2 regions of the Chitinophaga sp. 180180018-3 genome follow, and region 2 is predicted to be linked to the other one. Evidence: riboswitches for the same ligand, from Rfam matches in the RefSeq annotation. Region 2 holds a riboswitch; the other holds the start of a gene.
The links. Region 2 has a riboswitch for S-adenosylmethionine ahead of UNH61_RS02965 (PLP-dependent aspartate aminotransferase family protein). Riboswitches for the same ligand answer to the same signal wherever they lie in the genome.

Region 1 (16,404 bases), 1.8 Mb from region 2:
ACCTGGTGCCACCAGTTTGGTGGCTTTCTGTCTTGCTTGATCGCCTTATTCATTCCACAAAGATAATTTCCGTCAATTGTATAATCTATGATTTAAATCATTTGGGTCATTAAATCATTTGACCCACAAAGTTAAGGGCTTTTCCCCGGTTTTTTACCCGGCAAAGCGGATTGAACATTTTAGCCCGGGCGCTGTTAGAGAAAAACATAGCACCAATCATTATTCACACTAAAGTAATTATTATGTCAGAAATCATTTCAGCTATCCGCAACACCATTAAAAACTGGTGGTTGTATCTGTTAAATGGTATTATTTTCCTGATTGCGGGCTTCATTGTTTTTGCCAACCCATTCAGCAGCTACATCCTGCTGAGCATCTTCTTCGCGGTAACTTTCTTTGTTACCGGTATCTTCGAAGTAGCCTTTGCTATCAGTAACCGGAAAGCTCATTCAGGCTGGGGATGGTCGCTCGCTTCCGGCCTGATCGACCTCGTAATTGGTCTGATATTGATGCTGCATCCTGCGCTCAGTATGGCGGTTATTCCGCTGTTCCTTGGTTTCTGGTTTATGTTCAAAGGTATCGGGCTTATCGGCTTTTCTATCCAGCTGCAGGCCGATAAAATCCCCAATTGGGGCTGGCTGCTTGCAGGGGGTATTAGCCTGATCGTTGTATCCGTTTGTATACTGGATAATCCCGCTCTTGGGGTAGCCACTATCCTTAGCCTGATGGGCGCTGCTTTCCTGGTAACAGGTGTATTCAGTATCGTGTTTGCATTCAGGTTGAGACGATTGAAGAAAAGTCTTTAGCTGCTAAAAGCTGCCAGCTATTGTTTACATTTGATTAAATCTAATCTTCATCGATGAAACTCAACAAAATCTATGCTATCGCTACCCTGTTTTGCTGCGTAGGTATTCAGCAGAGCTTTGCACAAACCACGTCTACCTACAATCAGCATATTGCATTTGCCCCCTTATTTTATCCTGCTCCGGGGAATGAATACCGCAGTGCAGGCGGACAGCCAGGTCCCAGGTACTGGCAAAATGCCGCTGATTATAAATTGAATGTAACCCTCGATACCGTTCAACATCGTGTAAGCGGTACCGTAGTCATTACCTACAAGAATAACAGTCCGGATCAACTTCCTTTTGTATGGTTGCAGCTGGATCAGAATGTGTACCGGGAAGATTCCCGGGGTGCCGCTACGGTAGCGCAAACCGGCGAACGCTTCGCCAACCGCAGCTACACAAAAGGTGTTGAGCTTAAAAGCGTGCAGGTAACCGGTAACGGAAAAACTGCCGCAGCCAATTACCTGGTGAATGATACCCGTATGCAGATAAAACTGAACGAGGCCTTGAAACCTGGTGCTTCCATGCAGATCAGTATCGACTATTCGTACGTGGTACCGGAATACGGTACGGATCGTAATGGTCGCCTGCGTACGGCTAACGGATGGATATACGAAATTGCACAGTGGTATCCCCGCATGGCGGTGTATGACGACATCCTCGGATGGAATAATATTCCGTACATGGGGGCATCGGAATTTTACCTGGAATATGGCAACTTCGACTATTCCATAACGCTGCCAGCCAATATGATTGTTGGTGGCTCCGGAGAAGTCGTTAATGAAGCGCAGGTACTTTCTCCCAAAGAAATCGGCCGGCTGACCAAAGCCCGTAACAGCGATCAGACGGTGTTAGTACGCGATAGCGCAGATCTGTTATCCAATACCGCCAAAGGCTCCCGCACCTGGCATTTTGTATGCAAAAATGCACGTGATGTGGCCTGGGCTGCTTCGGCCGCTTTTATCTGGGATGCCGCCCGCATGAACCTGCCCGGAGGTAAAAAAGCACTGGCGCAATCCATGTATCCCCTCGAGGTAGCCGGATCAAAAAACTGGGGCCGGTCTACCGAATTTGTAAAAGGCTGTATTGAACACTACTCTCAACAATGGTATGGCTATACCTATCCCGTGGCTACCAATATTGCAGGTATTGTAGGTGGAATGGAATATCCCGGTATTGTTTTCTGTGGCTGGAAATCCTACGGGGGGGGCCTCTGGAATGTAACCGATCATGAATTCGGACATAACTGGTTTCCCATGATCGTTGGGTCTAATGAACGTAAATACGCCTGGATGGACGAAGGCTTTAATACGTTCATCAATGGCATCTCCACTGCTGCTTTTAATAAAGGTGAATTCCATGCGCCGGCCACTGTACAACGCATGGCGCCAATGATGTTCTCCGCCAGGGCAGAGGCGATCATGAACACGCCCGATGTAATAGATCTCAATTACAATGGGGTTGCAGCTTACTACAAACCCGCTATGGGCCTCAAATTGCTGAGAGATGAAATCCTCGGTCATGAACGCTTTGACTATGCATTCAGGGAATACATCAAACGCTGGGCATTCAAACATCCCACGCCATGGGATTTCTTCCGCTCCATCGAAAATGCCGCAGGTGAAGATCTCGCCTGGTTCTGGCGCGGCTGGTTCTTCAATAACTGGATGCTCGATCAGGCAGTGAAAAGTGTCAGCTACGTAAGAAAAGATCCCGCACAGGGAGCACTCATTACCATCGATAACCTGGAACAGCTGCCCATGCCAGTGGTAGTAAGTATCAAAGATGTAAACGGTAAGGCAGACACTGTTCGCCTGCCCGTTGAAGTATGGCAGCGTGGCTCCTCCTGGACGTTTCATTACCCTTCCAAAGTTGCACTCGCCAGTGTGGTTATCGATCCTGCCGGCAACTTCCCGGATATTAAACCGCTGAATAACAGCTGGTACGCAGAACGCGGAAAACCAGTGCCAGCAGGACTGGATGCTGCTACCGTTATGGGAAACTACCTGAAGGCAATCGGAGGAGCAGATAAAGTGGCGGGTATAAAAGATATACAAATTTTCGAAACCGGCGATATCCAGGGTACCCAGCTGGAAGTAACCACCAAAGCGAAATTTCCCTCCAGGCAACTGTACTCCGTGTACGTTCCCATCGCTAACCTGGTAGGACTTAAACTGCTCATAAATGGCAACGATGTGCAATCGTTCCGCGGTGGTAATCCGGTACCGCTTTCCGCTTCAGAAAAAGCCATACTGAAAGATAAGAACGCCCTGTTCCCCGAACTGCAGTTCGCACATTCCGATAGTGCCAAAATAGAATTGCAGCCGGTTACTGATGTGATCAACGATGCCCCGGTTTATGTAGTAAACGTTGCTACTGTGAGCGGTGCATTGATGCGCTTTTATTACGATGCTAAAACCGGCCTGAAGTTGCGTACAGTACTGCTTTCCGGCGATGAAGCCAAAGCCCCGGAAACAACAACGGAATACTTCGACTATCAGCCTGCGGATGGAATACTTCTGCCGTTCAAAACAATTTCCAATTTAGGAGGTTTCAGTACCACGCTGAAAATAAAGAGTGTGCTCATCAACCAGGGCCTCAACGACGAGGCATTCAGGTAGCATTAAGAATAGAGAAAGAAGAATTAAGAAAATACAGCGGAGATAGTAAACGCGAATATTACATTCGCTGCTATCTCCGCTGTATTTTCTTAATTCTTCTTTCTCTATTCTTAATGCTTATCTTCGCCCTTGCTTAAATCCATAGACCAATGAAAAAACTCCGGCCGGTAATGTTCGTGGGCACTGCTTCTGATGTAGGGAAGAGCGTCATCACAGCCGGGTTTTGCCGCATCTTCAGTCAGGATGGCTATATGCCGGCGCCGTTCAAGGCGCAGAATATGTCGCTCAACAGTTATGCTACACCGGAAGGCCTGGAAATAGGCCGTGCACAAGCCGTACAGGCCGAAGCTGCCGGAATACCCTGCCATACCGATATGAACCCGGTATTGCTGAAACCCGTCAGCGATCAACATGCGCAGCTCGTATTACATGGCAAACCTGCCGGCAATCAATCAGCCTGGGAATACTTCATGGCGGATGATAAACATGCGCTGTTTGAAGAAGTAAAAGAGGCCTTCAACCGGCTGCAGCAAAAATACAGCCCCGTAGTGATGGAAGGTGCTGGCAGCATCTCTGAGCTGAATCTTCGTCGCAGGGATATTACCAACATGCGCATCGCTTTGCATGCACAGGCAGCGGTGTACCTCATCGCCGATATCGACCGGGGTGGTATTTTTGGCAGCGTATACGGCACGCTGGCCCTGCTTCCGCCGGAAGAAAAAGCGTTGGTCAAAGGGATTATCATCAATAAATTCCGTGGCGATATCCGGCTTTTCCGGGAAGGACAACTGTTGCTGGAAGAGCTTACAGGCGTACGGGTAATAGGGGTACTGCCCTATTACCATGATATATGGATTGAAGAAGAAGATACCCTGTCACTATCGTTGAAGCATAAACGAATTAAGCAGGGTAGTATCAATATCGCTGTGGTGCTGCTAAGGCATATGTCTAATTTCACCGACTTTAACGTGCTGGAAAGAGACAGCAGGGTGACGGTATGCTATACAGATAATCCCGCAGAACTGGCTACAGCAGATATTATCATCATTCCCGGCAGCAAGAATACTATCGCCGACCTCACGGCTATACGAAATAACGGCATGGCGCGTGCAATAACGGAAGCGAATAAACGAAATAAAGTGGTGATAGGCATATGTGGCGGATACCAGATGATGGGTGAAACGATCGAAGATCCTTTCGGAGTGGAAGGAACACCGGGAGCAGTGCCCGGCCTGGGCATCCTGCCTGTTTCCACGGTACTGACCCGCGATAAGATTACCCGTCAGCGCCGTTTCCGTTATCGGGATACAGAAAGTGTTTGTGAAGGATATGAGATACATATGGGAGACACCACCGCGGCAGTTCCATCACCGCTCAACCAGCTGGAGGATGGCAGTCCTGATGGCTATTTCCTCAACAACCGGTGTTGGGGCACCTACCTGCACGGAATCCTGGATAATGATACCGTGATCCGTGATCTGCTGCTGCAGTGCGGTAAACAGGCGCCTGCCGCGGGTTTCGATTACCGTGCATTCAGAGAGGAACAATATAACAAACTGGCAACACATATCCGTGAACATCTCGATGTTCCGGCTGTTTATAAGGCACTGGAATTATAATACAACAGCACTATGATACAAGGACATGGCGACGATGGCTACCTCTACAGCCGGCCTCTACAGGCCGATTTCAGCTCCAATGTATGGTACGGAGGCCTGCAGCAGGGGCTGACGGAACATCTCCGCAACAGCATCGAAACAATCGGGCATTACCCGGATGCCGGTGCGGAGAAATTGCAGGCCATGCTGGAAAAACAGGCTGCCCTGCCCGCCGGCAGTATACTGGTCACGAATGGAGCTACGGAAGCCATCTATCTCATAGCGCAGGAATTTCATGCTGCCACCGCTACCATCATCACACCAACTTTCGCTGAATATGCTGATGCCTGCGGTCTGTACCGGCATCAGGTACAATATCTGCCCTGGGATAAACTCACGCCGGATACAACTTTCAGTACAGATATGGTGTTTCTCTGCAATCCGAATAATCCTACCGGTCATGCTATCGACGAGCACGCATTGCAGCAGCTGATAACACGCAATAAACATACTGTATTCGTTATCGACGAAGCATATATTCACTTTACCCGCGATGCAGCTTCCATGCTGCCTCACCTGCACCGCCTGCCTAACGTGCTGGTGCTGCGATCGCTTACGAAGAACTGCTGTATACCCGGACTGCGACTCGGTTATATTGCCGGCCGCAAACAGCTGCTGGATCGTATACGTGCATTCAGAATGCCCTGGTCTGTGAACAGCCTGGCGCTGGAGGCTGGTTATTATATCCTGGAACATCCGGAGCAATTTGCTTTCTCTATAGATACTTTGCTGCAGGGAACATTCCGTTTATGGGAAAGTATCCGCAAAATGCCGGAATACAAAGTCTGGCCAACACATACGCATTACTTCCTCTTCGAAACGCTTACCGGTACTGCCGCCACGCTGAAAGCCTGGCTGGTGGAGCAACACGGTATCCTTATCAGGGATGCATCCAACTTTTACGGACTTGAACAGGGGCATTGCCGTGTTGCCTGTCGTAGTGCCGCCGACAATAAACTACTGATCACTGCTCTCCGCCAATGGACCCTCTTTTAGCATTCGTACTCCCGTTACTGTTAGGTTATATTGCCGACCTGCTGCTGGGCGATCCCCCTGCATGGCCGCACCCGGTGAGGTGGTTTGGCGCCATGATTACTTACGGCTCCCGGAGGTTGAATAAAGGCAGCGCCAGGATATGGAAAGGGGCGCTGTTGAGTATAGTGTTATGTACGGCTGTCTTTGCTTTCTTCTTTTTCATACAGCAAAAATTGCAGCAATGGCCATTGGCATGGTACCTTTTCACCGCGGCGTTTGTATTTTCTGGGTTAGCCAACACCAGTTTGCTGAGGGAAGGCAGGGCGGTATTCAGGGCATTGCAACAGGAAGGCCTGGAGGCCGGCCGGCGGTGTCTGTCGCGGATTGTAGGCCGCGATACCGGTGCGCTCACTGCAAACCAGGTCCGGATTGCAGTGATGGAGTCCATGTCAGAAAATCTGAGCGATGGGGTAGTGGCGCCATTGTTCTTCTATGCACTGTTGGGCCTGCCCGGCATGATGCTATATAAGATGATCAATACCCTGGATTCGATGATTGGTTATAAGAACGAACGTTACCTGTATTTCGGCCGCTTTGCTGCCCGCCTGGATGATGTGGCCAATTTCATCCCCGCACGCATAACAGCATTGCTGATGGTGCTGTTATACGGCAGCAGCAGGGGAGGGCACTACATGCTTCGCTATGGAAAGGCGCATAGCAGTCCTAACGCCGGGTTCCCGGAGGCCGCGCTGGCAGGTATTCTTGACTGTCGCTTCGGAGGCCCAAATACCTACGGCGGTAAGTTGGTAAAGAAACCCTATATAGGAGAGAATGAACGGGACATTGAACATAACGAATTCAATAAAGTCTTTTATCTCAATCATGCCGTTACCTTTGTCATGGTAATTTGCGTGGGTGCTATTAAATCGTATTTACTATGGAGGATGAAACATTAAGGGTGAGTATATTGAGTTGCGGATGGCTGGGAAAGCCGCTGGCACTGCACCTGCAGGCCGCCGGTTATACCGTGAAAGGTGCGCGTACAAGCCAGAAAGGGGTAGATGAATTAACAGCGCTCGGACTGGAGGCATATACGGTAGTGTTGGAAGAAGAAGTACTTACCGGGCCGGATGCCTTTTGGGATGCTGATATACTGATAGTAAATATTCCACCGAGGATAGATAGGGGGGAAGATGTTCATATCGCCGAAATTGCCCTGCTGAGAAGCTTTTTAGAGACCACTTCTATACAAAAAGTATTGTTCGTAAGTTCTACTTCCGTTTACGCCAATGTGAACGGCCTGGTGACCGAAGAGAATGAAGAAGCCCCCGATTCGCCAAACGGGCTGGCACTCCGCGCTGCGGAAAAGCTGTTGCTCGGAGCCGAAACATTCGAAACCACGGTACTGCGCTTCGGCGGATTAATAGGCTACGATCGCCTGCCGGATGAACGCCGCCTCCGGGAGGGAGGCAAACGCGCAAATATTCTGCCCATGAACGTTATTCACCGCGACGATTGCATCGGTGTTATCACCGAGATCCTCGACCGCGGTATCTGGGGTGAAGTATTCAACGCCTGTGCTACCGGGCATCCGCTGCGTATCAATTACTACAAAGCCGCCGCCCGCTCTCTGGGAATTGAGCTGCCCCGCCGCACCGTTGAAGAAGAACTTCCGTATAAGATTGTAGGAACCAGTAAACTCCGGCATATGCTGGAATATACCTTCAGGTACGATGATCCGCTGAAGGTTTTTGATAAATAATGATAGTTTGCATTACCCCTCATCAAACAAAAAATTGTTTACATATATTAAAAATGCTATATTGTACCACCTCTGCTATGCCAACTGAGGTCAGAAAGAACCTTATTTTCAACTAAATGCTCTAAAAGCCGTGAATCTGCTGCTTTTTAGCCTGTTTGCAGTGGCAACCGGGCTGACAATCCTCCTGTACCGCAACCGGAGCCGCAAAACTGCCCGGATGTTTGTTCCCATCAGGTCGGCGAGTATCATAAAAATACTCAGCTATAAATCCGCCGGAATTCTTGCTACTATTCGTTTTAAAGATGAGCTGTCGCCCCAGATCGGCGACCGGCTGCTGGAAGAAGGTGCGCTCTACGAGATCACCGGGGTAGTGGTTCCCGATATCGCAAAGGAACGCCCAGCGGATACATGGGATTGCCGAATTGTAAAAATCTGAGCAATGGAGTACCTCAAAGTATCCTGGCTTCATCCATTTGAAGATGAACCCGTATGCCTCTATACAGAGATTAATCCGCAGCGTTTTGAAAAACGGAAAATAGAAATATATCCTGATGGCAGCTTCGGTATCGCTTCCAGCCACTTCCGCTTTGGAGGTACTGCTTTGCTGGATGTATTAATGCCGGATATGGAAGATATCATCAACGACAGCCAGCTCGTACCCGAGTTCATATCACAGGCTGAATTTGAACTGGTATGGAACCAGTACTACTATTTTCTGTCGTGACAGGAGAGGAAGATGTTGTCACCTGCCGGCATGGGATTCAAATGCCGTCAGGTACTTATTGATATATTCGTCTTTGGTTTTGGTCTTGTATTGCATCACAAACCGCGGATGTTCCAATGGAATGATCTCTTTGAAAAATTTCTCTTTCTCATTCAATGCCTGCAGGAAAGCAGCATTTTTACCAGTGCCCATGCAGTAACATACTTCCCGGCTGATATTCCACTCCAGTTGCTCTTTTAGTTTGCTGACAATAAAAGGATAGGCTGCTTTGGTCAGTGCAGTACTGTCGTAATAATTATAGTTGATTTCCTTGCCGCCTGGCTGCTGCGAGGTGAAGCCCAGGGGGCATACCGCACTGATATAAAACTGCTGATAAAATGGTTTCACGCCGCCATAGGCATCAATAACATCGTATACAAAAACAGAAGAAGGTTCATGGGTTTTAAGGCCTTTGATCTCAATACCACATTTTTCCCACATTCTTTTGGTATCTGTAAAAGGAACACCGGTAGCACCCGAACCCAGTCGACCAGGATTAATGCCCATGATGAGTTGCCGCGGTTTCCTGTCGTTATAAAATTTTCTATAAAACTGCGTCATGATATCCATGATGCCGGGGCCTTCCCGGAATGGATTCATTACACGGATACCAGCAGGCAATTTACCGGGAAACTGAAGATTACTATTAAAATCGATGATCTGGTCCGCTATATTCATGCTACAAGTTATGCCATTTGATGATGCCTGTTGATTTTTTCCAGGATATCCTCTTCGCGGTATGGCTTCATAATGTAGTCATTTAATCCTGAACGCAAATACAGCGCAATGTCATCTTCCAATACATTTCCGGTAATGGCAATAATGGTAACGGATGCTTTTTTCTTATCAGGTAATGCACGGATCATGTTAGTTAGCATCAGGCCATCAATACCAGGTAAGTCGATATCAGTTAGCACAAACTCGAACGATTCGCGCTGATATACTTCCAGCGCCTCTTCTGCTGATGATACTATCAGGTAGGAGGCCTGCATCCGGTCGAGCATCAGGGCAAGCAGTTTTTGATTGAGGATACTGTCCTCTACCACCAAGAGTCTTATACCGGGTGGTATAACGGGGTTGTTAGATGTAGTTGTATTCACTGGAACAATGATTTTTTTGGTCACAGGCGATGGGGGCATCGACTTGTACCTGATTTCAAAATAGAACGTCGTGCCTTTCCCGACGAGGCTTTCCACATGGATCTTTCCGCCGTGCAGGTCTATTATCTTTTTGGTGATATATAAGCCCAGTCCACTGCCCTTGTGATAGTGACTGTTTCCCTGCGAGAATGCGTCGAATACCAAAGGTAGGTCTTTATGCGGAATCCCCACACCGGTATCTTTTACACTTACCTGTAGCTGGTTTTCCTCCTTTATATGTGCCGTTACGGTAATCCCCCCGGTTTCTGTAAACTTGATAGCATTGGCCACCAGGTTAATAAGTACCTGTTTCAGCCGGAAAGAATCGCCCAGCAGGATCAGGCTGCTGGGGAAGTAAATGTTTGTTTCCAGCTTCAGCGATTTCCCCCCGGCCTGCACAGAAAGTGTTTGGCAAACTTCTTCTATAGTGGCCCGTGGCGAAAATTTTTCCTCCTTCAATGCTGGTTCTGCAGTTTCCATTCTCGTATAGTCAAGAACGTTATTCACTACCTGCAACAGCATATCGGCCGAATGCCTGATGGCTGCTACCATTTCCGGTTTCCTTTCCTGTTCCAGCAACCGGGCGTATCCTAATACCGACTGTACCGGTGTTCGGATCTCGTGACTGATAGTAGCTGCAAAATCACTCTTCTGCCGGGCAAAGTTTTCTGCCTGTTGTTTCGCTCGCAGTAAAGCCAGGTCATTCCGGTACAGGCGAATGATGCCGTAAATAATAATGGCCGCCAGTAATAATATCAACGGGATCTCCCAGTTACTGTGCCGGTCCATCCGGTAAAGTGAATGATTGATATCTTCCCCCAGCTGCAGCCGTTTTTTATCAGTTTCATGCAACATGTGCTGTTTGAGCGCTGACATCATATGTAACAACTCGGCAAATAACCGTTCGTTCGACATCACCAATGCATACTCTTTTCGCTTCAGGTTATTGTGGCTTTCTGCTGCATCCCGCATGAATTTATTGTAGTTGGCCTGGATCTTTTGCAACTGTACCTGCGTCATCGCCTTGTTTTCCGCACCGGTATTATGCTCCGTAATTTTTACCTGTTTCTGGATCTGCTTCTCCTGCGATTTATTGCTGATGGCGTCTCTCAGACGGCCAAAAAAACGTTTCCGCTTCACCGTGGTATCGGCCACCACCGTGGTATCGGCCTGCCGGGTGGGCTGCTGTAATTTAATGCCGGGGAATGGCTGCGGCACAAGCGATTCGGCAGGAGCCTGTGCACTGTCAAGTACCTGGGATAACTGCATCAATGAATCTACATACAACCGCATCTGCAGGAACAGCTGCGATTTACGGTCTTTGTCTGCCATCAGCTCCTTCAGTTGGTTCTCATCCTTATTCGTAGTCATGGCACTGTCGAGGTGCGCTGTAATCTCCGTTAACTGCGACTTGTAGTTGTTCAGATGGTTTCGGTCGAACGTCAGCGTATATATACGGAAATTATTATCCGCCGAATAGAGCAGCTGTATGGCCTGATCAATATGACCTGCATCCACTTTTGTAGCAATCAGGTTCCTGACACCGATCCCCAGTTGCGCCGACTCTTTTTTTCTTAGTGAAATTATCATGAAAAAGGTCATCAGCACAATGGCTATTATTATCAGCACGGCATAGCGCACAAAAGTCTTTCTTTCCTGTGTAGTATACATAAAATCGGATGTTGGCAGTTGCCGGGAAGAATCCGCAACGAAAATAATTCAATTTACTTTCCTTCACTACTGATAATCAATTTAAAAGAATACATATGAGTATTACAGTTCAATTGATTTTGATATACATATAAAAAAATAACTTATTATAAAAAATTAACTGCTACAAACTTGTCTATCGCTTCTGCAAAGTTGCAGCAAGCAAGGGGCTTTTTTACCGGGAATTTTCCGGGGATCACAAATGTTTAGAATTTCTTATTCTGTCCTGTTCTGTGTCTTCGGTTATCCTTTCGTATTTTGGAGCCATAATTTATGCTATCATGCAGTATTTGAAAACCAGTTTTATAACCAGCCTGTTCCTGCTTTTCTGGGGGCTGGTTGTATTCGGTCAGCCAGCACCGCCCGACCCTTATTACAAATTTCCGGCCAGTAATAATTTATTACAAGACAGGATCTTCTATTATTTCACCCTGGTAGAACGTTTCCCTGCCTTATCCCGGCTATTGGAGAAAGAAGTTTCCCTGCAGGAGCTGACGAAGGAATTCCGGGAAAATGCTCTGCATGCCGATACCGCTGTTAACGCGGCCAATGGACTTCGTTTTACAGATAAGATGATCAACGGGGTGGATCAGATCTTCCGCGACCTTTGGCAGCAACACCGCCGCGAAATGCAGGTATTCACGGATGAAATGAAAGCCAGCGGCTTATTCCAGCTATATGCTTCCAAACCAGGGGATACCCTGTTGTCTCTTGCCTGGAAAGATGCTGCCAATGGCGTGAACTATATTATTAATGCTTACACAAACGGAACGGGGATGCGTTATCCCGTCATCGATTCGGCCTTAACTTCCATACACTCGCCCGCCTACCGGGAAAAGATCCGCGGCCTGGTGAAGAGTACAGCCAATAATAGCAAAGGACTGTTCTTTCAGGCGTCACTGCAGGTAGCGCTTCAATTGCTGGAGCTGAATCACCGGAATGAAGCGGTGCGCTATGAGCCGCTTTCAGCCACCAACGCAGCCGCCTATAGCCAGGTAAAGAAAACAGACTGGGATAAGTATCCCTATCCCGCCATGCTGATACTGGGGGCCAGTCCGGTGAGCATGGAACATATCAGTGAAACAGGTAAAAGCCGTTGCCGTACCGGTGCGGAACTGTATCACAAAGGGCTTGCTCCGTTTATTATCGTTTCCGGTGGCCATGTTCGCCCGCCCGGTACTGCTTATTCAGAAGCCATTGAAATGCGGAAATACCTCGTGGAAGAACTGAAGATCCCCGCATCTGCAGTGATTGCGGACCCTTACGCCCGCCATACCACCACCAACATACGGAATGCTGTTCGCATGCTTTTCAGAAGCGGATTTCCTATGAATAAAAGAATGATGTGCGTGTCCGATGCGATGCATCTGGTATACGTAAACAGCCCCGTATTCGCCCAGCGTTGTATGACGGAGCTGGGATATGTGCCCGCCGCAGATATCCGTCAGGGTGACCTTTATTTCCTTACCTTCATGCCGGATCTGCGCTCCCTGCAGGTAGATGTATTTGATCCGCTGGATCCGTGATGCACAATATCTTTTCCTGAAAACCGTCTATAACTGAAAATATATTTTTATGGCAGAACTGTTGTACACTATCCTTGGCGCCGGAGGCGTGATCGCTGACGAACTGGCTAAAGAACTGATCCGGAATAATAAGAAGGTCAGACTCGTAAGCCGCGCTCCGAAATCTATTGCGGGGATCACCGACCTGGTGGCCGCCGATCTTACTGATTATACACAAACAAAAAATGCAGTTGCCGGTAGTGGGATCGTATTCCTGACAGCCGGTCTGAAATATGATATCCGCATCTGGTCGGATGGCTGGCCAAAGATCATGACCAATGTGATCAACGCCTGTAAGGAAGCCGGCGCCAGATTGATTTTCTTCGATAACGTATATTCGTATGGGTTAGTGAAGGGGCTTATGAAGGAGGATGCGCCTTACCATCCTGCCAGCAGGAAAGGAACAGTAAGAGCTGCCATTGCTACGCAACTGATGGACGAAGTGAAGGCGGGGCGCATTACCGCGACTATCGCCCGCTCGGCCGACTTCTACGGCCCCGGCGCTGATAAAACCGGTTTTCTGAATCTCCTCATCGTGGATAGATTCAGAAAAAATTCCAGCGCCATGTGGATAGGGAGAGATGACCTGCCGCATAGTTACACCTTTACCCCGGACGCCGCGAAGGGCCTCTATCTGCTGTCGCAGGACGACAGCGCCTGGAACCAGATCTGGCACCTGCCAACAGCACACCCTGCACCCGATGGAAAAACATACGTGAATATGATTGCCACAAAGATGGGGGTGAAGCCCAAATACACGAAACTGGGCGGCTTTATGCTTACCCTGGCGGGCCTTTTCGACACCAACATCCGGGAAATAAAGGAAATGCTGTACCAGAATAACTACCCCTATATATTCGACTCTTCTAAATTCGAACAGCACTTCCATGTTAAACCTACTTCTTATGAAGAAGGTATCCGGTTAATGCTGGGGGATAAATAGTCTACTGATTTTGTAGGAAATAAATTTGGTAGTTTAAAATTCTGCCTTATCTTTGCATCAGTTCTTTAGATAGCTTATCAAGAAAGGAGGAGGGAAATGGCCCGACGATACCTTAGCAACCATCACTGCGCAGGCAGTGAAAGGTGCTGCATCCATCCGGTTTACAAAACCAGGAAAGATAAGTCAGATTACAGGTTTACATAAAATTATTATCATAATAATCAGGAAACTCATCTGACATTCAGGTGAGTTTTTTTTATGCCCGCCACTCCCCACGATAAGCTCGTCTGTTGAACATGTTTATTCAATTTTTCATCAAACTAAAAATCAAACAACAAGATGAGCAACATTACAGAACTGATTCACTCCATTCCCGTAGATCCGCAAACCGGCGCCATTGCAGTGCCTATCTATCAGACATCTACTTTCGTACAAACTGCACCCGGCGTTAATCAGGGATATGACTACGCGCGTTCCAATAATCCTACAAGGGAAACCGCCGAAAAAATCATCGCTCAGCTGGAAGGCGGTGCCGCGGCCTCCGCATTTGCCAGTGGCCTCGCCGCCATCGACGCAGTCATTAAACTGCTTAAATCCGGAGATGAGATTGTGGCGGTTGATGATATTTACGGCGGCGCATTCCGGCTATTTCATAAAGTATACGAGAAGTTCGGGATTAAGGTAACTTATGTAGATACTTCCGATACCCAGGCAGTATTCAATGCCATTACTCCGGCTACCCGCCTGATTTGGCTGGAAACGCCCACTAATCCAACACTGAAGATCTCTGATATAGAAGCGATCGGGCGTATCGCAAAGGCGCATAATTGCCTGTTTTGTGTAGATAATACTTTCGCTACTCCCATCTTACAAAAGCCGCTCCAGCTGGGAGCCGACCTGGTGGTACACAGCGCTACCAAGTACCTCGCCGGCCACAGCGATCTGATTGCAGGGGTGGTGATATCTAAAACCATTCAACTGGGAGAGGAGATAAAGTTTTATCAGAACGCCTGCGGGGCTATCCTGTCGCCGTTCGACAGCTTCCTCCTCATCCGCGGTATAGAAACACTGCCGTTGCGAATCCGGCAACATGGCGTCAATGCAAAAGCCATCGCGGAATTCCTGGAGCAACACCCCGCAGTGGAAAAAGTTTTTTATCCCGGCCTCGCTTCGCATCGTGGTCATGAGTTGGCAAAGAAGCAGAGCAAAGGCTTCGGTGGTATTATTTCCTTTACACTGAAAGACGACACCGCAGAAGCTGCCACTGCTTTTGTAACATCAACGAAATATTTTAAGCTGGCGGAAAGCCTGGGCGGGATCAAAAGCCTGCTTTGTCATCCGGCGGCCATGACGCATAAATCCATTCCTGCGGAAAAGAGAAGGGCAGCGGGTGTGAGCGATAGCCTCGTCAGGCTGTCGGTAGGACTGGAAGACACCGAAGATCTGCTGGCAGATCTGGAACAGGCATTCACGAAGCTGCCGGTGCACGCCGGCGAAGGAAGCGCGTTGTCAGCATAGCAGCTACATTATCGCCTGTTGCATTCAGGATAGTAGCCAACGGGTCTACAAGGGTACCGATGATCATCAACGGAGGAAGTGCTTCTACCGGGAACCCATACACGCTCATCACCAGCAGTTCGCCGATATAGCCGCCGTTGGGAATACCTCCCTCCACAATGCTGGCGATAACGGTAACGCCCAATGCCATAAAAATGACGGATGGACTGTCGAATCCTTTGCCGAACATCGCAAATACCACCGCCATTTTTATGATAGATGAAATGCTGGACCCGTCTTTATGCAACGTGGCGCCAAGTGGTACCACCACATCTCCGATATCTTCCGGAACGCCCATCTTGCGCACTGCTTCAAGGTTTGCCGGGATAGTGGCAATACTGCTGCCGGTACCCACCGCCGTAAGCGTTGGAATGATATTATTCTTCCAGAAAATTTTTATAGCCGGCAGCCCGCCGGCAATAAATGCATAAAAAGTAAACCCGATAATAAAATAAACAGTTCCGAATCCATAATAGATACCCAGGGAATGCGCGTAGGTACCGAACAGCTTCGGGCCTACGGTGCCCACCTGGTAAGCAAAGTAAGCCCCCAATCCGATCGGGCCGGCTTTCATGATCACCGTAAGTATATCTTTCGACACTTCATTGCCCGACCGTAAAAATTTGCGGAAGGCGGCTCCCCGCTCGCCGGTACGCATGGCTGCAAAGCCGGTCAGACAGGAGAAAATGATGAATGGCAGCATATTCTTACGGGAAAACAGCGTGTAGAATTCATCTGCCGTCAACAGCCTGACCAGCTGCTCGCCCCAGTTGGCGGGCTTTTCCAGGTTTACGTCGTGGTTCAGTATTACCTGTTGGTGAATGGGAAAAATCCAGACTGCCACAATGGTCAGGAAGGCAGAAATC
Region 2 (16,404 bases):
GAAGAAAATACCAGCGGCAGGATCCCCAGCAGGAAGGCCATGGATGTCATGATAATCGGGCGTAAACGCAGCTTAGCGGCTTCCACGGCAGCAGTAATGAGATCCATTCCCCTGTCGACACGCTCTTTGGCGAATTCTACGATCAGGATCGCATTCTTGGCCGACAAACCGATCAGCGTAATCAGACCAATCTGTGCATATACGTTATTGCTCAGCTTAGGCAGGAAGGTCAATACCGTGATAGCGCCGAAAGCGCCGATGGGTACTGCCAGCAGCACGGAGAATGGCACTGACCAGCTTTCGTATAATGCGGCGAGGAACAGGAATACAAAGATGATAGATAGCGCGAAGATGTATACCGTCTTGGAACCTGATAATATTTCCTCACGGCTCAGGCCGGAAAATTCATAACCATAGCCTTCCGGCAGCGTTTGTGCGGCTACTTCGCGCAATGCTTTGATAGCATCACCGCTACTGTAACCCGGCGCCGGGTTTCCGTTCACCTCCGCAGAGCGGAACAGGTTATAGTGTGCAATTACCGGTGCCGTTTCTATCACATGGTGCGAAGTAAGTGCGCTCAATGGCACCATAGAACCGGTGCTGTTACGAACAAACAACTGGTTCAGGTTCCTGATATCGCCACGGTAAGTAGAATCCGCCTGGGTTACCACACGGAAGTTACGGCCGTAGATGGTGAAGTCGTTGATATAAGCACTACCCATGTAAGTTTGCAGGGCAGAGGCAATATCAGAGATCTTCACGCCCATCTTCTTCGCTTTCTCACGGTCTATATCCAGCTGGTAGCCAGGCGTACGGGCTGTGAAGAAGGAGAATGCCTTTGCGATTTCAGGGCGTTTGTTGGCGGCTGCGAGGAAGTTCTGCAACACGCCTTCGAATGCTTTGATCTCGCCTGCACCTTTCTGTTGCAGTACAAAAGAGAAACCGGCTGTTTGCCCCAGACCCGGAATGGCCGGAGGCGGAATTACCACCACATTTGCTTCTTTGTACTTACTCAGCTTTTTCGTTACCGCCGCTACCATACCAAAGATCTGAAGGGAATCGGGCTTACGCTCATCCCAGGGCTTCAGTGAACAGAAGATGGTGGCACTGTTGGATTTGGTGGCAAAGTTCACTGCATTCAATCCGCCAAGTGCAGCATAGTGATTGATACCCGGCATACTGTCGAGATCCTTCATCATCCTGGACATCACCTCCACCGTACGCTCAGTGGAAGAAGATTCCGGCAGGTCGAACGTAATGATCAAACGGCCTTCATCTTCTGTAGGGATGAAGCCTGTTGGCTTCCCCTTGAACAACATGATGGTACCTACGAAAACGCAGAGCAGCAGCACGATCACGAAACGTGAAAAGCGGATACTCTTCTTTACGCCTACGGAATAACGGGAAGTGGTATGTCCGAACCAACGGTTGAATTTATAGAAGAATTTATTCAGTCCTTTGGAGTCTTTATCGAGGTGCATCGGACGCAGCAGCAGTATACACAGGGCCGGCGTCAGCGACAGTGCCACGAAAGCGGAGATCATCACGGAGATGGCAATGGTGATCGCAAACTGCTGATACAAGCGTCCTACGATACCGGGGATAAAACCTACCGGCACAAATACCGCTGCCAGAATCAGCGCGATGGCAATTACCGGACCGGATATTTCTTTCATCGCCTGTGCGGTGGCATCCCGTGGTGTCATCTTCTCGTGGTCGATGTTATGCTGCACCGCTTCCACCACCACAATGGCATCATCCACTACTATACCAATGGCCAGTACGAAACCGAACAGGGTCAGGGTATTGATGGTGAACCCAAGTGGAATGAAGAAAATGAATGTGGCGATGATCGATACAGGAATAGCCAGTACCGGAATCAGGGTGGCCCTCCAGCTTTGCAGGAAGAGGAACACCACTATCACCACCAGGATCAGGGCTTCCACCAGCGTGTGTACCACTTCTTCGATCGATACCTTTACTACTGATACAGATTCGAATGGTACAACGTATTCCACATCTTTCGGGAACTGCTTTTTCAGCTCCTCCATGGCAGCTGTTACATTGGCAGCTGTTTCCAGTGCATTACTACCCGGAGCCTGGTACACCAGCAGGTAAGCAGCACGTTTACCATCTACATAGTTGTTACCGGCGTAGTTGAATTTGCCAAGCTGCACGCGGGCTACATCCTTCAGATATACCAATGATCCATCAGATGGACGGGTTTTCACCACTACATTGCCGAATTCTTCGGGTGTGGATAAACGGCCTTTGGTGAAGATGTTGTATTCAAAAGTTTGTCCGGTTTGCTGAGGGGGCGCACCCACGGTACCCGCTGTGATCTGGGCATTCTGCTCTGCAAGCGCGGCGCGTATATCGTCGGCAGTTACGCCCATTTCAGCAAGTTTATCCGGTTTGAGCCAGATACGCATACTGAAATCATCCGCACGGGTGAATATATCTCCCACACCTTTCGCACGTAACAAGGCATCTTTTACGAATACGTTGGTGTAGTTATCGAGAAAGGTAATGTCGTGTGTGCCTTTGGGTGAGTACAGTGCCACCAGCATGAGGATACTGGGGTTACGCTTTCTAACGGTAAGGCCTAAACGCTGTACTTCCTGCGGCAATGTAGGTTGTGCAATACCTACGCGGTTCTGTACGTCCAGCGCAGCGATGTTGATGTCGGTACCTACTTCAAAGTTCACCGTCATACTCATCTGACCGCTGCTGGTATTGTTGGTATTGATATATGTCATACCGGGCGTACCATTCACCTGCACTTCCACCGGCGTAGCTACTGTTTGCTCTACCGTTTGTGCATCTGCACCAATATAAGTACCGGTTACCTGTACGGTGGGGGGCGAGATCTCCGGATACTGGCCTACTGCCAGGTTCATCATCGCCAGTATTCCCACCAGTACCAGCACGATAGAAATTACTATCGCTGTTACGGGTCGTTTTATAAAAGTATCTGCAATCATGATCTTGTGCTGTTGATTCTACTGATAAACTATTACTTCGCAGGCGCGCCCTGAGGAGCGGCTGGTATTCCTATCTTTATCTTGCCTCCGTCGCGCAGGCGCTGGAAGCCTTCAGTAATCACCTTGTCGCCGGCCTGTATGCCGTCCATGATCACTATCTTATCGCCCAGTTTAGGGCCGAGATGTACTTTCTGCTGAGCTGCTACGGAGTCTTTCGCTACAAATACGAAGTATTCGCCCATCTGCTCAGATACTGCTTTGTAAGGAATAATAAGGCGCTCGCCTGATTGTGCATTGAGTACACGTAATACGCAGCTCATCCCCGCTTTCAGTTTATCGTTCGGATTGCTGAATTCAATACGCACGCGGATGGTAGCTGTCTGGTTATCCACACCACGGTCTATCGCCAGGATCTTTCCGGTATGTACATACTCCGTACCATCCGACAACTGAAGCCGGAACGTAGGGTCGTTTCCGTTAGTTTTCCCCTGCATGTCGGCATAGCGGGATATTTCATTTTCATTGATCACAAAATCCACTCCTATCGGATCTTCGCTGGAGATGGTATTCAGCAGGGTGGTTCCGGGGCTTACCTGTGCACCCAGTTTTACCTGGGAGATACCGATGCGGCCTGTAAACGGCGCTTTGATAAGGGAGTAATCCAGATCGGTGCGTACAGAAGCGAGACTGGCTTCCGCTGCAGCCAGCTGTCCACGGGATGTTTCGAGGGTAGCTTTAGCATTGTCCAGTATCTGGCGCGCCACCGCATCCTGCTCGGCCAGACGCTGGTAACGGTCGTCGTCTTTCTTTGCTCTTTCATAGGAAGCTTTCGCGCTGGCTACATTTGCCTGCGCCTGCAGATAGGCCGCTTCATATTTACGACGGTCTATCTCGTACAGGGGTTTGCCTTTCTGCACCACTTCACCTTCTTTAAAGAAAATTCCGGTGATAAAACCAGACACCTGGGAACGCAGTTCCACCTGGTTCAACGCCACTACCGTTGCAGGATATTTATCATAATAAACGGCCGGTGCTACGCCTGCCTCCGTAATGTTTACCGGTGTAGGGGGCATAACAGGCGGACCTTGTTTACCCGGACCCTTACAGGCAGTGAAGCCCAGTATGCTGGCAGCGCTGATTAAGACAATGTTGTTCATTTTTTTCATATCCGTTCCGGTTACCATTTAATAATTAACTGTTAAGGTTCCTAATGCTTTTTGCAGGTCTATCTTGCTGGAGAGTACCTGGTACATTGAATTGTAGAAGTTGAGCTGTGCTGCACGCAGATCTGTTTCGGAGATCAGCACATCCAGGTATGTTTTGATGCCTTCTTTATACTGTAATTGCAACATATCATATACATCCTTTGCCATCTGCAGGTTATCCTTTAGCGTCAGATAGTCGTTGAAGTTACTTTTATAGGTGGCCAACGCCTGCACGTACTGTGTATTAATCCGGCTTCTCAGGGCAGCGAAATCCCATTGTGAGCGCTGCAGCTGCATTTCTGCTATCCTGATGTTGTGAATACGCTTACCTCCCTGGAAAATGGGCAGCGACAGTTTTATACCCAGCAATGAGTTCGGATAATCGGTGCTGTACAATTTGCTGAACTGTTCGTTCTGCCATGCAAATGAGTAGTTGACAAATGCAGATACAATGGGCAGGAAGCTCCACTTATTGTATTGCAGATTGGCACGCAGCAGCTGTTGCTGAGTTTCGAGCAACTGGTATTCAATACGGTTTTTATAATCAGCTGTCATCAGTGTATCTTCCCCGGTTACCTGGGCCGCAACACTGGCGGAATCCTGCACCAGCGGTACATCTCCGCTGCTGGTGGGGTATCCCATCAATTGCTTCAGATAAGCCTGTTTAGCCGTGAGCAACTCCCGCGCTGATTTCTGCTGGGCACGTGCATTGTTCAGAGAAATAGCGGCGCGCTTGGCATCTATTTTATCTACCACTCCGCTGTTATACTGGGCATTAGCATCTTTCAGGCTACGCTCCAGTCGTACAATATCTTCATTCAATACTTTAATCTGCTCAGTAGTCAGCAATACATCGTAGTACGCTTTACTCACATTGGCTACCAGATCGATCTGATTACTCTGCGTGGTTTGCTTACTTTGTTTTCGTACTTCCTTTGCCGTATTGGAAGCCAGCAGCAAATCGCGGGTGAAGATGTTCTGGTTAAGCCCGAACTGCGCTGCAGAAGTGTTAGATACGCCTACTTTGGTAGGGTTGCCACCAAATATAGAAGTAGGTAATTCCATGTAATGCTGGAGGTTATAATCCAGGTTGATCTGCGGATACCAGTCGGCCAGCTTACTTTTCACTGTTCTGTCGGTAACGGCTTCATCAATCAGCGATTGCCTGATCACCGGCTGGTGTGTCATTGCATACCGGATACAATCCTGCAACGAAGCGCTGTTTAAAAGGGAATCCACAGATTGCTGTGCAGATACTCCCGGGGCATTCATTACCCCGCATACCACAGCTACAAAATAAAATGCTCTTTTCATAAAAGGCTTTTGACATTCAGTTCATCATTATACCAATCGTAAGAAGAATAATGCGCATAAAACAACAGGTCATTATCATTCTTTATAGGTTATACAGGCATAGCTATATAACATTGTTCATTGCCACAAAAACAGGTCAAGGCTGTGTTAGCAGGCCAAAGACAGGTAGGTCGGTAGAGAGTTGCCATTCAGAAGAGTGCTGAAACGTTGGCGCACGGTTTCCATGATTATTGTTTCAGGCATCTGAATTCAGCAGCGAACAGTGAAGTAGGTATACAACAATACATATGTTGTTTAGGTAAAACAAATTCGGGCGCTAAGATAATGTTATGAAAACAAAAATCCACCCTTTCAGGTGGATTTTAACATTTAGATGAAAATCGTTTCCGGTCATCCTTTATTTCGACCGCTGAAAATATGTTTTTCGGCGTGATAGGAAGATCTTACTAACGGACCCGACTCTACGTAGTCGAGGCCAATGTTGTATCCTATTTCACGCAGCTCTGCAAATTCATCGGGATGTACGAAGCGTGCCACGGGGAGATGCTTCGGAGTAGGCTGCAGGTACTGACCCAGGGTCACTACATCACAACCGTTATCGTACAGGTCCTGCATGGCCTGTACTACTTCTTCCCTGGTTTCACCGAGGCCCAGCATAATACCACTCTTAGTACGCATGCCTCCATCTTTAAGCCGGCGGATTACTTCGAGGCTTCTATGGTATTTGGCCTGTATCCTTACCTGTTTGGTAAGGCGCTCTACTGTTTCCAGGTTATGAGAAACTATTTCAGGCGCCACATCAATGATCCGTTGCAGGTTTTCCCAGATACCACGGAAATCCGGGATCAGGGTTTCCATGGTGGTTTCCGGGTTCAGTGCTCTTACGGCCTTGATGGTATTGGCCCAGATGATGGAACCGCCATCTTTCAGCTCATCCCTGTCTACAGAAGTGATCACCGCATGCTTTACCTTCATCAGGTAAATAGCTTCAGCTACACGCTGTGGCTCATCGAAATCCACCGCTTCCGGCCGACCGGTGGCCACGGCACAAAAACCGCAGCTACGGGTACAGATATTTCCCAGGATCATGAAAGTAGCGGTACCGGCTCCCCAGCACTCACCCATGTTGGGGCAATTGCCACTTTCGCAGATCGTATGTAATTTATGGGTATCTACCAGGTTCCTGACCTGTTTGTAGTTTTCGCCTATAGGTAACTTAACGCGCAGCCAGTCAGGCTTTTTTACTCTTGTGGTAGCCGGTTCAGCGGCTATTACGGGTAGTTCTTGCATCGCTCATTCCTTTCTTTAGAAAAGCAAAGTTAATACTTATCTGTTATTCCGGCGCTTTCCTAAAAGCTACCAGTTCGCCTTTACTTCCTGTTCCAGCGTTTTCCGAACTGGATGCTCACATAAGCATTGAAAAAGAACTGTTTATTGGGGTCGTAGCCGTTAAGCGGTACCATAATAGGTATCTTCTTGGTATAATATTCTCCGTTTATACCCACCTCCAGGGCACTCACCACTTCATTGAAATGGGCCCAGTCGAAGCGCATTCCCAGCTTACCATGCAATCCGGGCACTACTGTCAGGTTGTCCCAGCCTTTACCAAAGCCGGCTGCGCTGTTGATATTTCCCCTGTTAAGAAAGATATCAGGATTAGCAGGATCATATTTTATATCCGTACTAGTGTTACCTGTCTGCTGCACATTCAGGTAGTACGGTTTCAGCAGCCCCAGGGAAACACCACCGTAATAAATAGCATCTACTTCCACGCCGTTTTTATTCGCTTTCCCTCCTATCAGGTAACGCTGGCCTATACCCAGTTTAACAGGGTAGAAATTGTTCTGCTTACCGTATATAAAGGGGCGGGCAAAAGCGTATCCGTTCGTCTGCTTATATTCTTTATGGTCTTTCTTTTCGGAAACCTCGAACTGGTAATAGGTCACCTTCTTCCTGCTGTTTCTATAACCCATCTCCACAAAACCTGACCATCCATCCGTATTCAGACGGGCGCCTGCTGAGAAATCGCGCTGGAACAAATTTTCCCCTTCCTCCTGTTCACGGAAGATAGCAATCCTTTTCAGTTTGCGCTGTTCCTTTTCACTTTTCTTTTTCTGCTTACTGTTGCTGGTATTCTGCGCAAACAAGGCACCGGATAATGTTGTTAAAAACAGGATTAAGTATATTTTTTTCACAGTGGGCAATTATTATATATAAATAAACGCTTGAACAAAGGTATTGTTATGTATATATTACAAACGTAGTTAATTTTTTTTTAGTTTGCCAGGACCGGGGTTGCTCATTCATCAGTTATTATAAAAATACATTTAATTTTACGGTTTGACTATTAAAAATAATATCATGCAAACAGCATCTATCATCTATACAGGCGAGCTTCGTACAACTGCCGCCCATCTCCAGTCAGGTACTGTGATTGAAACTGACGCTCCTGTTGATAACAATGGTAAAGGCGAACGCTTTTCCCCTACCGATCTGGTAGCTACTGCACTGGGTTCCTGCATGCTCACCATTATGGGCATTAAGGCAAGAGATAACAACTGGAATATTGATGGTACTAAAGTAAGTATCCAGAAGATTATGGGCACAGAACCCCGCAGGATCACAGGCGTAAATGTAGTTTTCGACTTTCCTGCCGGCCATCAGCTGGGTGAAAAAGAAAGGACCATCCTGGAAAGAGCTGCCCTTGCCTGTCCGGTAGCTAAGAGCCTGAATACTGAGATTAAGCAGGATGTGGTTTTCAACTGGTAACCCGTATTAAGAATGAAGAAATAGCAAGATGACCTTAGCCAATAATACTCATCGCTAAACTCTTCCTGCTATTTCTTCATTACTAATGCTTACCTGCAGGCCTGCAGAATCTTCGCTCCTATCGCGCATTGCAGGCACTTTCGCTCATCGCAGTAGTACTCTTTCAATTGTAACAGCGCCTGTGACTCCAGGGCACTTTCCTGTTCTACGCCCAGCTGATGCCAGCTCCGGGTGATTTTGTTTTGTTCCGGCGGGAGTTGCTGCAGGAGATGCAGCGCCTTCTCCTGGTAGTAACGATGATTTCTTTCCTGCCCGTACAAAAAGAGTAAAGGCAATATAGTATTGATCAGGATACCGTGTACCGCCTGTTTCCCCGGAAGCTGCGTGGCCTCCACCAGATGCCCGAACCGGTAATGTTGCAGCCAGTACGCCGACGGGCGTACGAAAAACAGCGATTCCAGCCCGGCAACATCTGCAGCTTCCAGTACCCGGGAAAATAACCGTACCTGTTGCTGTAACAAGGCTGCAAAAGCCGCTATACGGATGGTAGGGAATGCAGAAGGCCGCATTCTTAGCCAGTGCCACTGATGGGGCTGTAAAGGCCGAAGCCGGTGTTTATGCCGCAGATGCTGGTAGATCTCCCGCAGGTGCAGTGCATACGGATCGCTGAAATCTTCTTCCAGCATCCCCGCCTGCCCGAACAACAGGGCTTCCAGCTGCAGCATGCCGGAGCGGTAGCGCATCAGGGCACGGAACGACAACGACTGTGCCAGCTGCAGAAAGGTAAGGCTGTTTACCGGCGTGCCATAGCTCTGTGCCACGGCCCAGTAACAAACTTCCTCCCAGTTATAACGGCTGCTTTGCAGCCAGGCCCGCAAAATGCCCGTCTTCCGCTCCCAGCGCTCCGCCAGCAAACGTTCCTTCCAACTCAGCCACGTAAGTTGCGGTACCGTTGCCGCCTGCGACCCACAGGGCACAAAAGGCGTTGTACGCTTCAATTGCTGATAACGATCCAGCAACAGCTTGGGAATATGCTGCTGTAATTCCAGGCAGGGCGCCGCAGGCCCGCGGGCATCGTCGCAATCGTGCTCAAATACCACATGCAGGATAATCCGCCCGTACTGCGGGTTGTACTGATGCCGGTGCCGGGCCCAGTCGGAACTGCGCAAATGCAACTCCACCTGCCCCGACCAAAGCACGTCGCCTATCCTAATCCTCGCAGCCGAAAAATCAGGACCACTATGATGATTATGTAATCCGGGATATATGATCCGTACCGGCAGGCCACAAGTCGTAAAAAGATGATCCTGCCTGAATAGCCGGCACGCCCAGATGTGCTGGAACAGCTCTTCCGTGAGCAACGGGTTAACAAACATAAGATATGGTTGGGTATAAAAATAATATCATCTAAAGGTAATAAAACATCACCTGATAAAATAAATTTCCTGTACAATTTGGAAATCTGCTGAAACTGATATTAACTTTGCGCCAGTTCTTACACATCACTTATCCAGAAAGGCGGAGGGACTTGGCCCTGCGATGCCTTAGCAACCTTTCCTGATCAGATGATCCGGAAAAAGGTGCTAATTCCTGCCCTGGTGCGAACCAGGGAAAGATAAGTTGGCAGAGATAATACTTCACTGATATATAATTTTTTGAAAGAGCTCTTCCAACCCGGGAAGAGCTTTTTTTTTGCTCTTCCACCCCCTTTATGGATTTGTTGTTGTTTAAGTTAATCTTTAATGATAAAGTTGCAGTAGATAACTAGTGACATTGCATATCATTAAAAATAATTTATACATGAAAACAGCTACACAACTGATTCATAGCATTCCGGTAGATGAACTGACAGGCGCCATTTCAGTGCCTATCTATCAAACGTCCACCTTTGTGCAGGAATCACCGGGCATCAATAAGGGCTTTGAGTTCTCCAGGGCAAACAACCCCACGAGGAAAGTGCTGGAAGACCTGATCTGCACCCTGGAAGAAGGGTTCGCCGGATTTGCGTTTGCCAGCGGCATGTCCGCCATTGATGCTGTACTGAAGCTGTTAAAAACCGGCGATGAGATCATGGCGGTGGAAGATACCTATGGCGGCATCTTCCAGATATTCAACCACATGTTCGAACGCTTCGGTATCAAAGTGAACTTTGTAGATACCAGTAACATCGATAAGGTATTGACTTCGATTACGCCCAATACCCGGATCATCTGGCTGGAATCCCCTACTAATCCAACATTGCGTATTTCTGATATAAAATCTATCAGCAAAATTGCCAAACAACATAACATTCTGCTGGTGGTCGACAATACCTTCAGCACCCCGTTGCTGCAACAACCTATTCCGCTGGGCGCCGATATTGTTATCCACAGCGCTTCCAAATACCTCGCCGGTCACTGTGATGTGATCGCCGGCCTGGTAGTGGTAAACAGCAAAAGCCTCGCCGATCAGATCAGGTATAACCAGAATATTTCCGGTAGTATTCTCAGTCCGTTCGAAGCCTGGCTCACTATCCGCGGTATAGAAACCCTCTACCTGCGGCTGGAGAAACAATGCAGCAACGCCAGTGCAATTGCCAACTGGCTGGCGGCACATCCCGCTGTAGATAAAGTATTCTACCCGGGCCTCGCCACACATAAGAATCATCATATCGCCCGTAAACAACAAAAGAACTACGGCGCACTGGTGAGCTTTTCCCTGAAAAGCGACAACATCAAAAATGCCATCCGCATCGTCAACGCTACCAAACTGTTTAAACTGGCAGAAAGCTTCGGCGGTGTGAAAAGTATGCTGGCCCATCCGGCCACTATGACACATAAAAACATACCGGAAGAATTCCGGCGGAAAACAGGACTACAGGACTCCTGCATACGGTTATCCATAGGCATCGAAGATGCAGAGGACCTCATCAACGACCTGAAACAAGCGCTGGATAAACTTAATCTTCCGGCAGGAAAACAAATTACGGTTTTACAATAAAGCAGCTTCTTTCAAAAGGGAATAGCTGCTCAAATAAGAATTATGGAAAATAAGATCATCAACTTAGGCATTTTCGGATTCGGCGTCGTAGGACAAGGACTGTACGAAGTATTGAACAGAACCAAAGGTATCAATGCACGTATCAAAAAGATCTGTATTAAAGATCCTAACAAGTCAAGACCCATCGACAGCAGCTATTTCACTACTGATAAAAATGAAATTCTTGAAGATCCCACCATTGATGTAGTGGTGGAGCTGATTAACGACACAGAGGCCGCCTTTGAAATAGTAAGCACGGCGCTGCGCAATGGTAAAGCAGTAGTAAGTGCCAGCAAACGTATGATTGCTGAAAACCTGCCTGCCCTTTACCAGCTTCAGGCCGAGAACAAAGTGCCATTCCTCTACGAAGCATCCAGCTGCGCCAGTATTCCCATCATCCGCAACCTGGAGGAATACTACGATAACGATCTGCTCAACGCTGTGGAAGGTATCTGTAACGGCTCTACGAATTATATTCTCACTAAAATATTCGAAGAAAACCTCAGCTTCGAAACTGCCCTGCAACAGGCACAACACCTGGGCTTCGCCGAAACTGATCCCTCACTGGATATAGAAGGCTATGATCCGAAATTCAAGATCGTGATCCTCCTCCTCCACGCATTCGGTACCTTCGTAAAACCGGAAGAAGTATTCAACTTCGGGATTCATCACCTGAATGATTTCGATATTCAGTTTGCCAGACAACGGAGCTGTACCATCAAACTGATTGCGCAATGCCGCCGCCAGAATGGTCATGTATTCTCTTATGTACTGCCGCACCTGGTGAAGGAACACAATCTCCTTTACGATGTATACAATGAATACAACGGTATCCTGCTGGAGAGCGCATTCACCGACAAGCAGTTCTTCGTAGGTAAAGGCGCCGGTGGTACCGCTACCGGTAGTGCTGTACTGTCTGATATTTCTGCCCTGTTATACAACTATCGCTACGAGTATAAAAAGATCAAACAAAATAATCAGCCGAGCTTTACCAACGACGTAAAACTGAAAGTTTACCTGCGCTACAAAACACCCGATCAGGTAGATCTGGCCGAGTTCTTCAATATCTCCGAAAAATATGAATCAGCTGAATGGCGCTATGTGGTGGGAGTTATCAATCTGCAGAAACTGAAAGAAGCAGGATGGCTGAAAAATAAAGACGTGAACGTACTGGTACTGGAATAACTCATTATATAAAGCAAAAACCAAACAAACGAAACGGTGCAGTTCCCTGCACCGTTTCGTTTTTAAGCTACGCTCCGAAAGCCGACAGTGCTTCCACTACCATGCTTACCGGCAGCCCCATTACGTTATAGAAGCATCCGTTGATAGCATCAATGCCTACCGCTCCGATCCACTCCTGTATAGCATATGCACCCGCCTTATCAAATGGCTTGTACTGATCTACATAATACATGATCTGTTCCTGCGTCAGGGATTTGAAATGCACAGCGGTGGTTTTCGAAAATGCCTTCTCCTTTCCATTCTGCCGGATCACCACCCCTGTTATGACCTGGTGGGTACGACCGCTAAGCCTCGATAAAATCCGGATAGCATCCTCACGGTCCTTAGGTTTGCCTATAATATCATCATCCAATACCACTACGGTATCCGCAGCAATGATAATGTTCTCCGGAACACACAGCTGCTGTACAGCCACCGCCTTCTGACGAGCAATATGCACGGGTATATCCGGCACAGCCATTGATTCCGGCCAGGTTTCAGCCGTTTCCACCACCTTTACTTCAAATGGGATACCCACCTGCTCCAGCAGCTGCTTTCTTCGCGGCGACTGTGAAGCGAGGATAACTGTTTGCGAATACATCTCTATAAATAAATTTTAAAAAATATCATGGATAAAATACCTGTGAGCATTAACAGCTTCACCAGGGAACTCACTTTGTGATAGTGCGGCGGCAGACTGGCCTTCTTCAGTAACAAATAAACGTATATGGCTGGCAGTTGTACAAACAATAGCAGGTAAACAACCGCGAAATACCAACCCAGGATCCATACCCTTATTTCTACCAATAAAATAATTACTACCAGTGCCAGTAACAGTGCATTACATAGGCGTTTGGCGGCCAGCACGCCCCAGGCAATGGGCAGCGTACGGCATCCGTCTTTGCTGTCGCCTATCATATCTTCCAGGTCTTTCACAACTTCCCTGATCATGGAAATGACAAACGCAAACAATGCATATACCCCGATAATTTGTATCAGCTTTCTTCCAACAGCCGACATAATCGCTTCAAAGCTGTGATAGATCTGCTTTTCGTAAAATCCAACTACTACCACGGCTAATGCTGTCAGCAATGAAATAACGATGTTACCAATCAGCACCTGGCGCTTGAAAGAAGTAGAATAAAACCATAACAACAGGGAACAGATCACCTGCGTAAATCCAAGATAGAACTGGCCGGTTTGCCAGGCCACCATGAATCCCAGCGAAACACCAGTCAGGTTAAGCATGGTATGCCAGGCCATCGCCCAGCGACGGCTGATGATCTTGTCGAGCACCATTTTATCCGGCTTGTTGATGATATCGATGTTGATATCGAAATAGTCATTGATGATATACCCTGCAGCTGCCACCAATACCGTACTCAGGTTCAGGAGGATGAACTGTTGTATTGTCAGCGAAGGCTCGTCACCTGAACTGCGCAATACCGGTGCAACAACACAATACTGCAGTAAAAACTGGGTAAGACTTATATATATCAGGTTAGGGTACCGGATCAACTTAAAAAATGCAGCCCAGAGCTTCATAAATCGTTCGTTTATTATTTCGATGCAATTCCTTCATCTATTAACCAATGTCCGTTCAGTTTCAAGACTTTTTCCATTACTTCCCTTACGCATCCCTGTCCACCGCCCAATGGCGAAATATACCGGGAAATGCTTTTTATCTCTGGTGCCGCATCTGCAGGGCAGGTAGCCAGCCCCACCAGCTGCATCGGCCTGTAATCGGGAATATCGTCGCCCATGTACAATATCTCCTCCCAGCGCAGATCGTTTTCAAATACGTAATCCTGTAGCTTCTCCTGCTTTTCCTGCACGCCAGTGTAGATATCTTTTATGCCAAGTCCCTGTAACCTGCTCACCACGCTTTCTGATTTTCCGCCTGAAATGATCACCACCCGGTATCCTTTCTTAACAGCCAGTTGCATAGCATAGCCGTCTTTGATATTCATCTTCCTCGACATTTCTCCTCCGGGTAATAATTGCAAAGTACCGTCTGTAAGCACCCCGTCTACGTCTAATACAAAAGTGGTGATGGGTTTGAATAAGGCCAATATGTTCATAGGCCAAAAGTAAAGAATTAAGAATTACGCAGTCCGTAATTCTTAATTCGCAATTCCTTTATGAAATTGATAAATCGCATCCGACACCACCCGATACACCAGCTGCAAATATTCGTTATCTGCAAGCAGCGCGCGGTGAAGGCTCATCGTAGTCTCGTCCTGGCGCAGGGCGGGGCCGGTCTGGACGGATTCGGGCGGATATTTCTCCAGGCGTTCGAAGGTTTCTTTTATAATGGGTTGTAAGAGGCTGAAATCCAATTGCTCCTTTTCGCAGAAGGCTTTAGCCTGGGCGATCAGGTGATTCGTGAAATTATTACAAAGCACGGCGGTGAGATGATATTTCAGCCGCTGTTCAGAATTGGTAATCGTTACGCTGCCGGATATACTCTGGGCCAGTGCCTGTAAACGCCTCAGCACTTCATCGTTGCTGGCTTCCAGCATTACCGGGATGGGCGGATAGCTTTTCATCTCCTTCCGGATCGATTGCAGCGGATACAGCACGCCCGTATTGGAAGATATCCGGGAGATAGACTGCAGCGGTACTGCGCCTGCCGTATGCGCCACAATGCGCTTACCCAGCCGGAGCTGGTCGTTCAGATCCGGAATGGCGGCATCGCTTACTGCCAGCAGGTAAATATCTGCGTCCATCTGAATATCCTGCAAATCGTCCGTATAATCCGCATTCAGCATCTCTCCCATCTCCCTGGCGTGCTCTTTCTGCCGGCTGATGACCTGTTTAATCTGATGACCATGAATTTTCAGAAGATGCCCGAAGCAATGAGCAACATTACCTGTGCCAATGATAACTACATCCATTACATTTTTTTTTAAGATTATAGACCGCGGTAACCGGCGATTTCTAATATACGTGTTTTAACGGGTCAATGTTTTATTTCATTGTGTTCATTTATTACAAAGCAATCCATCCTTATCTTATCATGTCTGATAGATATTTTTGTTAATATAACAGGATGCCGGGATTTACTATCTTTAACCGGGTTAGCATGAGGCCGCTATGAAGTATGACGTATTTCCGGAATTAAATATAAATTAAAGATTAATATCTGCGGGTCCGGGATCTGTCTCCGGAAGCCTGCAAACGGTGCACTGGTACGTAATATATATAATAAGGTATAGTGATTGGAAAGAAGGTAAATAGCAACATAATTTTGGGGGGTCTGACCAATATCATTATAATTTTATATTATTGCGGAATTCATTGAAGTAATTATTTTACAGAATTTTGCGTATTTAGCAGGATATTAAAGAAGCATACATGGCAAAAAATTTAGTTATAGTTGAGTCCCCGGCGAAAGCCAAGACCATAGAAAAAATACTCGGCAAAGACTTCGAGGTCAAGTCCTGTTTCGGTCACATCCGTGACCTGGAGAAGGACGACATGGGGATAGACATTGAAAATAACTTTAAGCCTAAGTATGTGATTCCGGACGACAAGGAGAAGGTGGTCAAGGAACTCAAGAAGCTGGCGAAGGATACCGATGAGGTATGGTTAGCAACGGATGAGGACCGTGAAGGGGAAGCCATTTCATGGCATTTATGTGAGGTATTACGCCTGGATCCGTCAACTACCAAGCGTATCGTTTTCCATGAAATCACCAAACCGGCTATTGAGAATGCGATAAAACATCCGCGGTACCTGGATATGGACCGGGTAAACGCCCAGCAGGCACGTCGTATCCTGGACCGTATTGTGGGTTTTGAGATTTCGCCGGTGCTCTGGCGTAAAATGAGCATGCGTAATTCCCTGTCTGCCGGCCGTGTGCAGTCAGTGGCCGTACGCCTGATCGT

Region 1: linked by a shared signal. The riboswitch ahead of UNH61_RS10125 (PLP-dependent aspartate aminotransferase family protein) and the one ahead of UNH61_RS02965 (PLP-dependent aspartate aminotransferase family protein) in region 2 are both predicted to bind S-adenosylmethionine.

The regions. Positions count from the first base shown of each region.
Region 1 is NZ_CP140772.1:2,514,075-2,530,478, forward strand. Features, by position in the region: gene UNH61_RS10060 (acyl-CoA desaturase) at 1-53, opposite strand, end outside; gene UNH61_RS10065 (DUF308 domain-containing protein) at 243-806, shown strand; gene UNH61_RS10070 (M1 family aminopeptidase) at 860-3,466, shown strand; gene UNH61_RS10075 (cobyric acid synthase) at 3,616-5,085, shown strand; gene UNH61_RS10080 (aminotransferase class I/II-fold pyridoxal phosphate-dependent enzyme) at 5,098-6,120, shown strand; gene cbiB (adenosylcobinamide-phosphate synthase CbiB) at 6,105-7,055, shown strand; gene UNH61_RS10090 (SDR family NAD(P)-dependent oxidoreductase) at 7,037-7,861, shown strand; gene UNH61_RS10095 (hypothetical protein) at 7,992-8,297, shown strand; gene UNH61_RS10100 (hypothetical protein) at 8,301-8,585, shown strand; gene UNH61_RS10105 (uracil-DNA glycosylase family protein) at 8,604-9,302, opposite strand; gene UNH61_RS10110 (ATP-binding protein) at 9,311-11,434, opposite strand; gene UNH61_RS10115 (YdcF family protein) at 11,755-12,999, shown strand; gene UNH61_RS10120 (NAD-dependent epimerase/dehydratase family protein) at 13,049-13,981, shown strand; SAM riboswitch class I at 14,053-14,166, shown strand; gene UNH61_RS10125 (PLP-dependent aspartate aminotransferase family protein) at 14,321-15,499, shown strand; gene UNH61_RS10130 (dicarboxylate/amino acid:cation symporter) at 15,450-16,404, opposite strand, start outside.
Region 2 is NZ_CP140772.1:722,831-739,234, reverse strand. Features, by position in the region: gene UNH61_RS03000 (multidrug efflux RND transporter permease subunit) at 1-2,984, opposite strand, end outside; gene UNH61_RS02995 (efflux RND transporter periplasmic adaptor subunit) at 3,017-4,150, opposite strand; gene UNH61_RS02990 (TolC family protein) at 4,169-5,503, opposite strand; gene lipA (lipoyl synthase) at 5,894-6,793, opposite strand; gene UNH61_RS02980 (hypothetical protein) at 6,874-7,698, opposite strand; gene UNH61_RS02975 (OsmC family protein) at 7,865-8,272, shown strand; gene UNH61_RS02970 (DUF2851 family protein) at 8,362-9,648, opposite strand; SAM riboswitch class I at 9,776-9,894, shown strand; gene UNH61_RS02965 (PLP-dependent aspartate aminotransferase family protein) at 10,073-11,251, shown strand; gene UNH61_RS02960 (homoserine dehydrogenase) at 11,294-12,475, shown strand; gene UNH61_RS02955 (Maf family protein) at 12,543-13,115, opposite strand; gene UNH61_RS02950 (geranylgeranylglycerol-phosphate geranylgeranyltransferase) at 13,118-14,059, opposite strand; gene UNH61_RS02945 (3-deoxy-D-manno-octulosonate 8-phosphate phosphatase) at 14,074-14,595, opposite strand; gene UNH61_RS02940 (DUF2520 domain-containing protein) at 14,638-15,411, opposite strand; gene topA (type I DNA topoisomerase) at 15,872-16,404, shown strand, end outside.